DNA from 3 places in the Sedimentibacter sp. MB35-C1 genome. Region 3 is predicted to be linked to each of the others. Evidence: riboswitches for the same ligand, from Rfam matches in the RefSeq annotation. Region 3 holds a riboswitch; each other region holds the start of a gene.

Region 1 (3,281 bases), 1.5 Mb from region 3:
CCAAAGCTCGGAAGATTCAGAGTAAGTGCATACATGCAGAGAAATTCATATGCAGCTGTTATACGGTCTGTTTTTTTTGATCTTCCTGATCCAAAAAAATTAGGTATACCTGATGATGTAATGAACTTATACACAAAGACCAAAGGACTGATTTTAATAACAGGGCCGGCAGGCAGCGGTAAATCTACTACTCTTGCATGCATAATCGACAAAATAAACAGTGAACGCAACTGCCACATAATGACATTTGAAGATCCAATTGAATTTATACATAAGCACAAAAAATCTATAGTAAGTCAAAGGGAAATAACTACAGACTCTAAAGACTATGTATCCGCCCTTCGCTCTGCACTTCGGCAAGCCCCTGATGTAATGCTTATCGGTGAAATGCGAGATCTGCAGACTATAGAAATTGCTCTTACAGCAGCTGAAACAGGGCACCTTGTTCTTTCAACCCTTCACACAACAGGAGCCGCAAATACTATGGATAGAATAATAGACGTATTCCCTTCTAACCAACAGCAGCAAATACGAATACAACTGTCAATGCAGCTAAGAGCTGTAATATCCCAGCACTTGATTCCTTCTCCTGTTTTAGGCAGAGCTGCTGCATTTGAAGTTATGGTAGTTAATAATGCTGTTTCAAATTTAATTAGAGACTCTAAAGTGCATCAACTAAACAGTGTCATTTATTCTTTGGACGGAAAAGGAATGAAATCTATGGATACAAGTATTTTAGAGTTATATAGAAGCGGAATGATAACAAAGGAGAATGCCTTGCTCTATGCCATGGATCCAGATGCAATGGCAAGAAAATTAATATAAAAATTCAGGGAGGGCTTACGCCCTCCCATGCATTTAATATTCATATTTTTTTGTGTAATATTTTGAATCTATTAGTTTGTTCGTCTGTTCTATAACCCTAGGACTATTGGATTGTTTCGCTGTCGAAGCAATTGTCGAATCCATAAGCTTCCAATGTTCTCCGTCAAAATACATCTCATTTAAGGTTATCCACCCTGTTTCTTCTGTATAAACTTCATTCCAAGCGTGGTATGCGCTTAAATTTGACGAATACCCAGTTACAAGCTTTGTAGGAATTGATTGTGATCGAAGCATGGCTGCCATTACAGACGAATAATCAAAGCATATACCCTTATTACTTTTAAGTATCTCATCCGGAACAGGAAGATACCCGCTCTTTACTGTCTTTGCCTTATCGTTGTCGTATACAATGTTTGAAATTACATAATCATATATAACATCTACTTTTTCTATATCTGTTGCTTTCCCTTCAGTAAGCTCCTCTGCTTTTTTTGCAGTGTCAGATTCGTCTGAATAATTCACCATTTGATTTGATACTAAATATGGAGCATTTGGATCAGTTAACTTAACATCAATACTTATGGTCTGTTTCGTAGCATATTTGTTTGAACTAATGTTTTCAAACACTTTGATCTTATACTTTCCGTCTCCCATCTGAAGTGGAAATGTATCATATTCTCCTTTATTGTTTAAGTCATATGTATATTGCTCAGATTCTTTTTCAATTATTACCTTAAGCTTTTTTGTAGTTTCATCTAAATATCTTACTTTTATATAGCCATCAGCAGAATCCGATACATCAATTTCCGATTTTGATCCTTTGTACAAATCTTCACCATATGCAGCAGATGAAAAAGCAATTATCATAATCAATGAAATAATCAATATTCTTAATATTTTCATAGCTCGTCAACTCCTGTATGTAGGCCTTTTCATATTCAATGGCATAGAAAAAGCTTTGCTGGAGACAGCAAAGCTAACAATCATAAATGTACCAACGTACAGCAACTGGCTGTCATACCATTTTCATGGGTTAGACCCTATAGCTTTGCGCCATTTCCTTTAGAAAATTTTGCCTATTTAATTAAGTTAATAGTATCATACCCTCATATGTTTGTCAACAAAATAGTTGAATATATGACGTTATATTTACTATTCTCTTTTTATGCTATAAAACGCAGCCTCTGTTCCATTATAATAGCCGTACTTCTTAAGTTGCATGCCCATATTTATCAGTGATTTTATGGCTCCTACATTATTTATATCCGTTACCGCCGTAATTTCATCAATTCCCAATTCATATAATCCATAATCAACAATTGCTCTGCTTAATTCAGATGCATATCCCTTATTCCAGTATTCTGGTAGAATTTTTGTTCCCAGTTCGACTCCTTTTATTTTATTTGAATATATTAAACGTGTTATACCAATTATTTCACCTGTTTCTTTTATTGCTACCGCCCAGCTGTTCAATTTGTTTTTTTTATATTCATTTATATATTTCTTTATCTGCCTTCGGCATTCTTTTTCATTACTTAATTTAACCCACGGTAAAAATTCAATAATTTTCTTATCACTTTCTATTTTATAAAGGCTTGGAACATCTGCTTCCTCAAATTCTTTTATAATTAACCTGTCAGTTTCCACAACAATATTCATTTCTTACCTCACTCCATAATTTATTTCTTGTAATATATTATGTTAACAGGAGTTGATTGTGTTATTCTTTTGAATGGCTGTTTTTTATGACTTAATATTCAAATAATTTTGTGAGGTTTTTGTACGATTTAGAGTAAAAAAATAAACCTACCATAATTTGATAGGTTCATCTGTTAGTGCGGATGAAGGGACTCGAACCCCCACGGTATCCCGCTAGATCCTAAGTCTAGTGCGTCTGCCAATTCCGCCACATCCGCGAAGTCGCTTTCGTCAGCAACAAAATTGATTATACTACTGCGCTGCTACTTTGTCAAGATTTTTTTTACACGATTTTTTTTTAAAATTTACAAGTTTTTCAAAGCTATCTATTATCTCAATATTATTGCTGAATATTGATGTTTGTTTTGCAAATGAAAAGCTCGTTGTATACGCAACAGGCTTGTTATAAGCGTTCGCAAATTTAACAGTATGCGAAGTTCCTCCTCTCTGTCCTCCTTCTATCACAATTATTCCGTCAGAGAGAGCAGCAACAATCCTATTTCTATCTATAAAGGCATGTTTTTCTGTCTTTGCGTTTGGAGGCAGCTCTGATACTATTGCGCCGCCGTTTATAATTATCATATTATACAAAACTTTGTTATTCTTAATTACATGAAGATGCCCTGAAGGTATAACTGCTATTGTTTTTCCTCTGGCTTGTAGACATCCATTATGAGCAGACTCGTCACAACCTGATGCAAAACCACTTACTATGCAGCACTGCTCCTCTGTAAGTCTCTCTGCAAAGATTGAACTGA
Region 2 (3,281 bases), 140 kb from region 3:
CTTCGGCACTGACCATCGCTGGCCAACACCTAGCACTCATCGTTTACAGCGTGGACTACCAGGGTATCTAATCCTGTTTGCTACCCACGCTTTCGTGACTCAGCGTCAGTTACAGTCCAGTAAGCCGCCTTCGCCACTGGTGTTCCTCCTAATATCTACGCATTTCACCGCTACACTAGGAATTCCGCTTACCTCTCCTGCACTCAAGTAATACAGTTTCAAATGCTAACTATGGTTAAGCCTTAGCCTTTTACATCTGACACATACTACCGCCTACTCACCCTTTACGCCCAGTAAATCCGGACAACGCTCGCCCCCTACGTATTACCGCGGCTGCTGGCACGTAGTTAGCCGGGGCTTCCTCCTTGGCTACTGTCATTTTTTTCTTCACCAAGGACAGAGTTTTACGATCCGAAAACCTTCTTCACTCACGCGGCGTCGCTGCATCAGGGTTTCCCCCATTGTGCAATATTCCCCACTGCTGCCTCCCGTAGGAGTCTGGACCGTGTCTCAGTTCCAGTGTGGCCGTTCACCCTCTCAGGCCGGCTACTGATCGTCGCCTTGGTAGGCCTTTACCCCACCAACTAGCTAATCAGACGCGAACTCATCCTATACCTCTAACGATTTGACTCATCGACCATGCGGTCATCAAGTGTTATATGGTTTTAATCCCGGTTTCCCGAGGCTATTCCTTTGTACAGGGCAGATTGTTCACGCGTTACTCACCCGTCCGCCACTAGATTTACCTTTTCACTTAGCTCTCGAATTTCAAGTGTGTTGTCACTTGGGTTTAGCGTGAAGCACAAATGTGCAACTCGCTGTTTTTCTACATCTTATTATATTATGCACTTTTGTGCTTGTTGTAGATGTTCGAGTTCTCAGTGAAAAAGTAAATCTCGTTCGACTTGCATGTGTTAGGCACGCCGCCAGCGTTCGTCCTGAGCCAGGATCAAACTCTCGTTTTATATTCCTGTCGCAGTCTCATTCACTAATTTATTTGCTCCTTGCGTCGCATAAATTAGGAATTCGTTGCGGTTGACCTACCATCGATTTTTTCTCCCTTTTGGTCGATAAAATCGGGTTAGGACATACTCAAGATAGCGCTTAGCTTATCTTTGTCTTTCTTTACTTTGGTTCTTTTTTTCTTTGAACTCTCAAAGGTTTCTTATGCTGTTTTATTGTCTAGGTTCTCTTCGCTGTTACCCTAACAGCTTGAACAGTTTATCACATCCAAGTGATGTTGTCAACTATTTTTTTATTTCTCTGTTTACTTCGCATTTCCTTGTGAAAGGAATGTTATCTTAGCACATATAAAAGTGATTGTCAACATCTTGTCCCTATCCATATTTTTCATACTTATTATAAATTTTCCTAAAACTAATTGCAATATATAGGACTATATGATAAAATAAATTAAATAAAACTTATATTTTCACTTCAACCGATAATGGCAAACCTAATGAAAATTAGCGGCGCAAAGCTATAGGGCCTTTAAACTGGCAGCCAGCTACCGAAAGGAAGTTTTTTATTTTATTTCCTTCATATAGGTTGAAGAACGTTAAAGGAGGATATCAAAATGTACAAAGGAATTAAGAAAACAGCTTCTCTTTTGGTCATCATGATTGGAATTCTTGCTTTACTTGGCCCTGTTGCACAAGCCTATCAAAAATCAGAGCAGAACATAAGCCAGGAACTTTTAATTATGATTGAAGAGACAAATAACTACATTTACAAAGAGATCGATAAGGCTGTGGAAAAAGCAGAAAAAGAGGTTCTCAAAGATCAAAGCGAGCAGCAGTTAAACAGGTCAATTGATAGAATTATTGAAAACCTGTTAAGGAAAACCAGCAGGAAAGTAGACTTATTAATTAAAAAAGCTGCAAGAGAAGGTGTAGTATTAACAAAGACATACGTTGAAGTTCAGATTTATGACAGAGTAGTATTAGTCGACCCTTGCTATGCTCATTAAAAAAATTTAGGAGAGATTGAATCTCTCCTAAATTTTTTGCTTTAATAACATAATTATTATACGATTTATTTAATCAAAAAAACATAATACATCACCTATTTAATATAGATGCATTTTGATGAGTATTTACTGTTGAAGGGTTTGAATCACATCTACTGCCAAAAAAATAACGCATACCCCCCAGGCTGATGCCGTTTTTGGAAAGGAGAATTGTCTTGTAACTGAGGCACTGCAAAAGTCATAACCGAAGACATAGTAGAGAGACAAAGCGCTAATTATAACTAAATATTTTCTTTTTTCCATATAGTGATATAATAGATTAACACTATTGATAAGGGAGCAATTACATGGAAGGCTTGTATATTTTTAAAGATAGCAAATGCATTGATCAGATAATAGGAACTTCAACGCTGAACCTGCTTGCTAAAAAAGATGATTTTGAGATAATGCTGTATGAATTTAGGGCTGATCGCCCAAACAGTATTACTCCTGGAAACTTTAAAGATTTAATGGAATTTTATTATATTATTGAAGGTTCAATAGTTATAGGTACCGGAGGCGAAAGCATAAAAATGCAAAAGGGTGATTATTTTTATGTCCAAAATATAAAAGAAACTGTTCCTTTCCGAACAATCACTGATACCAAAATGCTATATATCACTTCTCAGCCTGTTTACAACCTTTTGTCTGCATATACCCACGACCTAAAAAACTTATTGGAAAAATCTGAAGCAAAGGATCTATATACTCACAGGCACAGTAACAGAGTACAAGATTATTCAGTTAGAATTGCAGACAAGCTAGGGCTTTCCGGTGAAATTAATTACACAATAGCTCTTGCATCTCTTTTTCATGATGTGGGTAAATACTTTATACCGGATGAAATACTAAATAAACCTTCGAAGCTTAGCAATGACGAATTTAATTATATAAAAAAACACAGCACATACAGCTCTGAACTTTTGCAAGGAAAGTTTTCAAAGGATGTTGCAACTATTGTTGAGCAGCATCACGAAAGGCTGGACGGTTCAGGTTATCCAAATAAATTAAAAGAAAATGAGATACGAATGGAAGCAAAAATAATTGCTGTTGCAGATTCATATGATGCCATGACATCTGACAGATCATACCGCAGCGGAATGCCGCCTAACCAGGCAATTGAGGAGCTTAAAAGTTTAATAGGAAAATTTTATGACAAAGATGTTGTTTTTGCTCTTGAAATGATTTTAAAAGATGATGGCATTTTATAATTTATTATATAATCACTCCTATAACGATTATAATAATGGACTAAAAGCGTGTTTAAACTAAA
Region 3 (3,281 bases):
ACACATCATAATTTGCTCCGGTACGCGGATGACCTGATTGTGCTAACTGCATTCTCAGGCTGTTTTCTTTATCTTCGGGTATAAGAATAGTTCCGTCATTTTCATATTTATAATCAACATTATTTTCTTGTAACTGCTTCATTACTTCTGCAGTTTCCTGTTCATCTATATCGCTGAAAAGAACTACATAACCTTTATTGTTTAGAACAATAGTTATTACTAGTGCCCCTGCTACTAATCCAATAAGTCCGCCGATTATTAACTTCTTTATCTTGCCACTGAGTTTTCCCCAAAACTCTGTTGTGTTTTTCCAAATGTTCCTAAATTGTTCTGCCATTTGTAGCTCCTAAATTAGTTATGGAATCAAGCTATACTCCCATACGCATTATTTCATTGTAAGCATCTAAGGCTTTATTTCTGAGCTGCACCACCAAATCCAGCGATATTTCAGCTTTTTGTGCATTAATCATCATGCTGTGTAAATCATCACTTTCACCGACGCTCAGCCTGTATATGTCTTCCTCAACCTTAGCCTCTGACTCCACGTAATTCTCAAGCGCATTGCTAAATATGGATTTGAATGAGGTTTCACCTTTTTTGTTGTCTTGTTTTATTTGTTCACCTGGCTGCTTTATTACCTGAATAGGCTTTATTGGTTCTATAAACATTTCTACCTCCCTATTTCCAGAGCTTTAACCGCCAGTTGTTTCATAGAATTCAATGCAGTTATATTTGCCTGATATGCTCTGTAAGCTTCCATCATATCCACCGTTTCTTTCAACGAATCAACATTAGGCATGCTTACATATCCATTTTCATCTGCATCCGGATGCTCCGGGTTATAAACCAGCTTAAACTCGCTTTGATCTTCAACTATTTCTGTTACTTCAACATTACCGGCTTCATATTCATCTAAATTGTGGATTAACATATTTTTGAAATTAGAAGTTGATGAGAGTACCGCTATTTTTCTTCTGTACGGACCGCCTTCCTCTGTCCTAGTTGTATCAATGTTTGCTATATTTTCTGATATGATGTCCATTCTCAATCTTTGGGCAGTAAGACCTGCACCACTGATATTAAGCGATCTTAAAAACGACATGAATTACCTCCTTTTATTTTTTACCTTCAGAAATTACCGACTTGAGCTTTGAAAAATATGAATTCATTTCTGCTACATTGTACATATATTGAATCTGTGTTTTTGCAAGTTGAAGATTTTCCTTATCCAAATCTACGTTATTTCCATCCAGCCTCAATGATAAATTTTCATTCTCATCAATCAAAATACTGCTGGAATTTATTTGATTATTAATTTGTGATTTTGTTTTTCCGTCTATATTTTCCAAGTTAGATCTCAGCAAATTTTCAAATTCTACGTACTTGCTTTTATATCCAGGAGTAGAATAATTCGCTATGTTTTCCATAGTGATTTGCTGCCTGAGCCAAAGCCCGTTTAGACTCTTATTCAATAGATTTAAATTATTGCTTTCACTTATATTCATGGTAACCTTCCCCTTACTAAAATTATCACTAAAAATGAGTACAAAAAATATAATTTATTAGTTTTTGCACAGCTGCATAATAAATTATATATATATTCTTTAGATATATAATCAGTATTGGCAACTGGCAACCGTAGATTGCTCCTTAGGTCCTATAGTTTTGTGTCACTGTCTTTCGGCAGTTTTACCTTTTTCAATTCTTAATTTTTTTTTAATAATATTTTAATATGGTTATTATATGATAAAATGCTACAAAATGCAAGCTTTTTTGACATTGCATAATATTCAGTCTATTGATTATTTTTTATTTTATATTTTTCTATTTTTGTATATATATGTAATTTTCTATATCCTGCTTTGCAGCGCAAATACCTGAAATTTTACAAACAACAAAAAAACATACGCGAATATCTATTCATACGCGTATGTTTTTATTAATTTATATTATAAAAACATATACAAAAATAAATAATTTAGAAGAAATTTTTCTAAACTTTTTATTAATTTTTTACAAAAATTTACTTATTTATGTTCTTTTAAATGCTTTTTTATATCGCTCAGCTTTGTTTTGCTGACTTTCTCAGAAGCTGTAATATTAAACTTACATGTTTCAGCTAATTCTTTTCTTGTGATTGTTATTTCTTTAGGAGCATCAATAGCAATCTTTACTTTATCCTGAGAAATTTCAGAAATAATAATTTCTATATCTTCTCCGATAAGTATTGATTCTGAGACTTTTCTTTTTATAACTAGCATTTTCTCTCCTCCCCAGCTACTATTATATTGTATCTGAGAGGATATGAATTTTGCAATATTACCTGTTTAGCTCTTCTAGTCTCAGGATTAACCGCAATCGGACTTTTCAAGTTGACAACTGAATCCTCAACGTTCTCTTTTATAATTGCAATTATCAAAAATTTAAGATCCGCCTCACTTTTAACTTCCAATTCCTTTAAGTCTTCTTCATTTACTATTGGCTCATAGTTTCTGATAACAGCATATGGATCTACAAGCACAAATGACAAATCTGTATTGTCAATTGCCTGCAAAAACATAAAATCGTCTTCAGGATCATCTTTTAATATTACATAATCATTATATTTTTCAAATCCATACATGCCGCATACAAACCTTATAACATCATTTTCTTCAACCGCAATTTCTCCGAAATCTCTTGTGTTTATATATTTTTTAGGCAAATGTATCTATCTCCTTATGATTAGGATTCGCACTTGGCGGCACAAAAATAGGGGTACCTATATAATTAATTTCTACTTTTGGATATTCTTTAATAGTAAATTCTATGCTTCCGGGAATAAAATTTATAACAGGTCTTTCAATATTCCAATCAAAATCAAGCTTATCCATTTCAAAATTCATAGAAATTCCTCCAATATCCCATGAGATATCAGGGCCTGTGTTTGGAATAAATCCAAGGTTAAACTCCACATCGCTGAAGAATTTTTTCATGGCAATTTCGGCTATGGGATTATCTTTAATGTTGATATCCAACATAAGATTTCCATCTCTCGCATATGTGGCAGTAGCTTCGTATGCAGCATGAACACCATTTTTAGCAAAATCTTCTACTGAACGCATTGCACTTTTGATGCCTGCCGAATACCTTGCTTCAACTGTATCGATATTAAGCCTTGTCGGCTTCATCTCCATTTGAAGCCCGCCTTCATCCCTTTTCAATTCAAATGTAGCACTGGCATTTGCAATTTCATAGCGCGCTCGATTTATTTTAAATTCTATAGACATTGGTATAGCTTT

The links. Region 3 has a riboswitch for cyclic di-GMP ahead of flgB (flagellar basal body rod protein FlgB). Riboswitches for the same ligand answer to the same signal wherever they lie in the genome.
Region 1: linked by a shared signal. The riboswitch ahead of RBQ61_RS14140 (transglutaminase-like domain-containing protein) and the one ahead of flgB (flagellar basal body rod protein FlgB) in region 3 are both predicted to bind cyclic di-GMP.
Region 2: linked by a shared signal. The riboswitch ahead of RBQ61_RS05755 (hypothetical protein) and the one ahead of flgB (flagellar basal body rod protein FlgB) in region 3 are both predicted to bind cyclic di-GMP.

Annotation. Positions count from the first base shown of each region.
Region 1 is NZ_CP133188.1:2,902,773-2,906,053, forward strand. It holds gene RBQ61_RS14135 (type IV pilus twitching motility protein PilT) at 1-825, shown strand, start outside; gene RBQ61_RS14140 (transglutaminase-like domain-containing protein) at 859-1,728, opposite strand; cyclic di-GMP riboswitch class I at 1,826-1,912, opposite strand; gene RBQ61_RS14145 (GNAT family N-acetyltransferase) at 1,978-2,484, opposite strand; tRNA gene RBQ61_RS14150 (tRNA-Leu) at 2,662-2,741, opposite strand; gene RBQ61_RS14155 (DNA-processing protein DprA) at 2,776-3,281, opposite strand, start outside.
Region 2 is NZ_CP133188.1:1,253,054-1,256,334, reverse strand. It holds rRNA gene RBQ61_RS05760 (16S ribosomal RNA) at 1-965, opposite strand, end outside; cyclic di-GMP riboswitch class I at 1,440-1,515, shown strand; gene RBQ61_RS05755 (hypothetical protein) at 1,577-1,969, shown strand; gene RBQ61_RS05750 (HD domain-containing phosphohydrolase) at 2,317-3,219, shown strand.
Region 3 is NZ_CP133188.1:1,394,087-1,397,367, reverse strand. It holds gene fliF (flagellar basal-body MS-ring/collar protein FliF) at 1-337, opposite strand, end outside; gene fliE (flagellar hook-basal body complex protein FliE) at 369-668, opposite strand; gene flgC (flagellar basal body rod protein FlgC) at 671-1,102, opposite strand; gene flgB (flagellar basal body rod protein FlgB) at 1,116-1,505, opposite strand; cyclic di-GMP riboswitch class I at 1,622-1,704, opposite strand; gene RBQ61_RS06615 (carbon storage regulator) at 2,028-2,261, opposite strand; gene fliW (flagellar assembly protein FliW) at 2,255-2,704, opposite strand; gene RBQ61_RS06605 (DUF6470 family protein) at 2,697-3,281, opposite strand, start outside.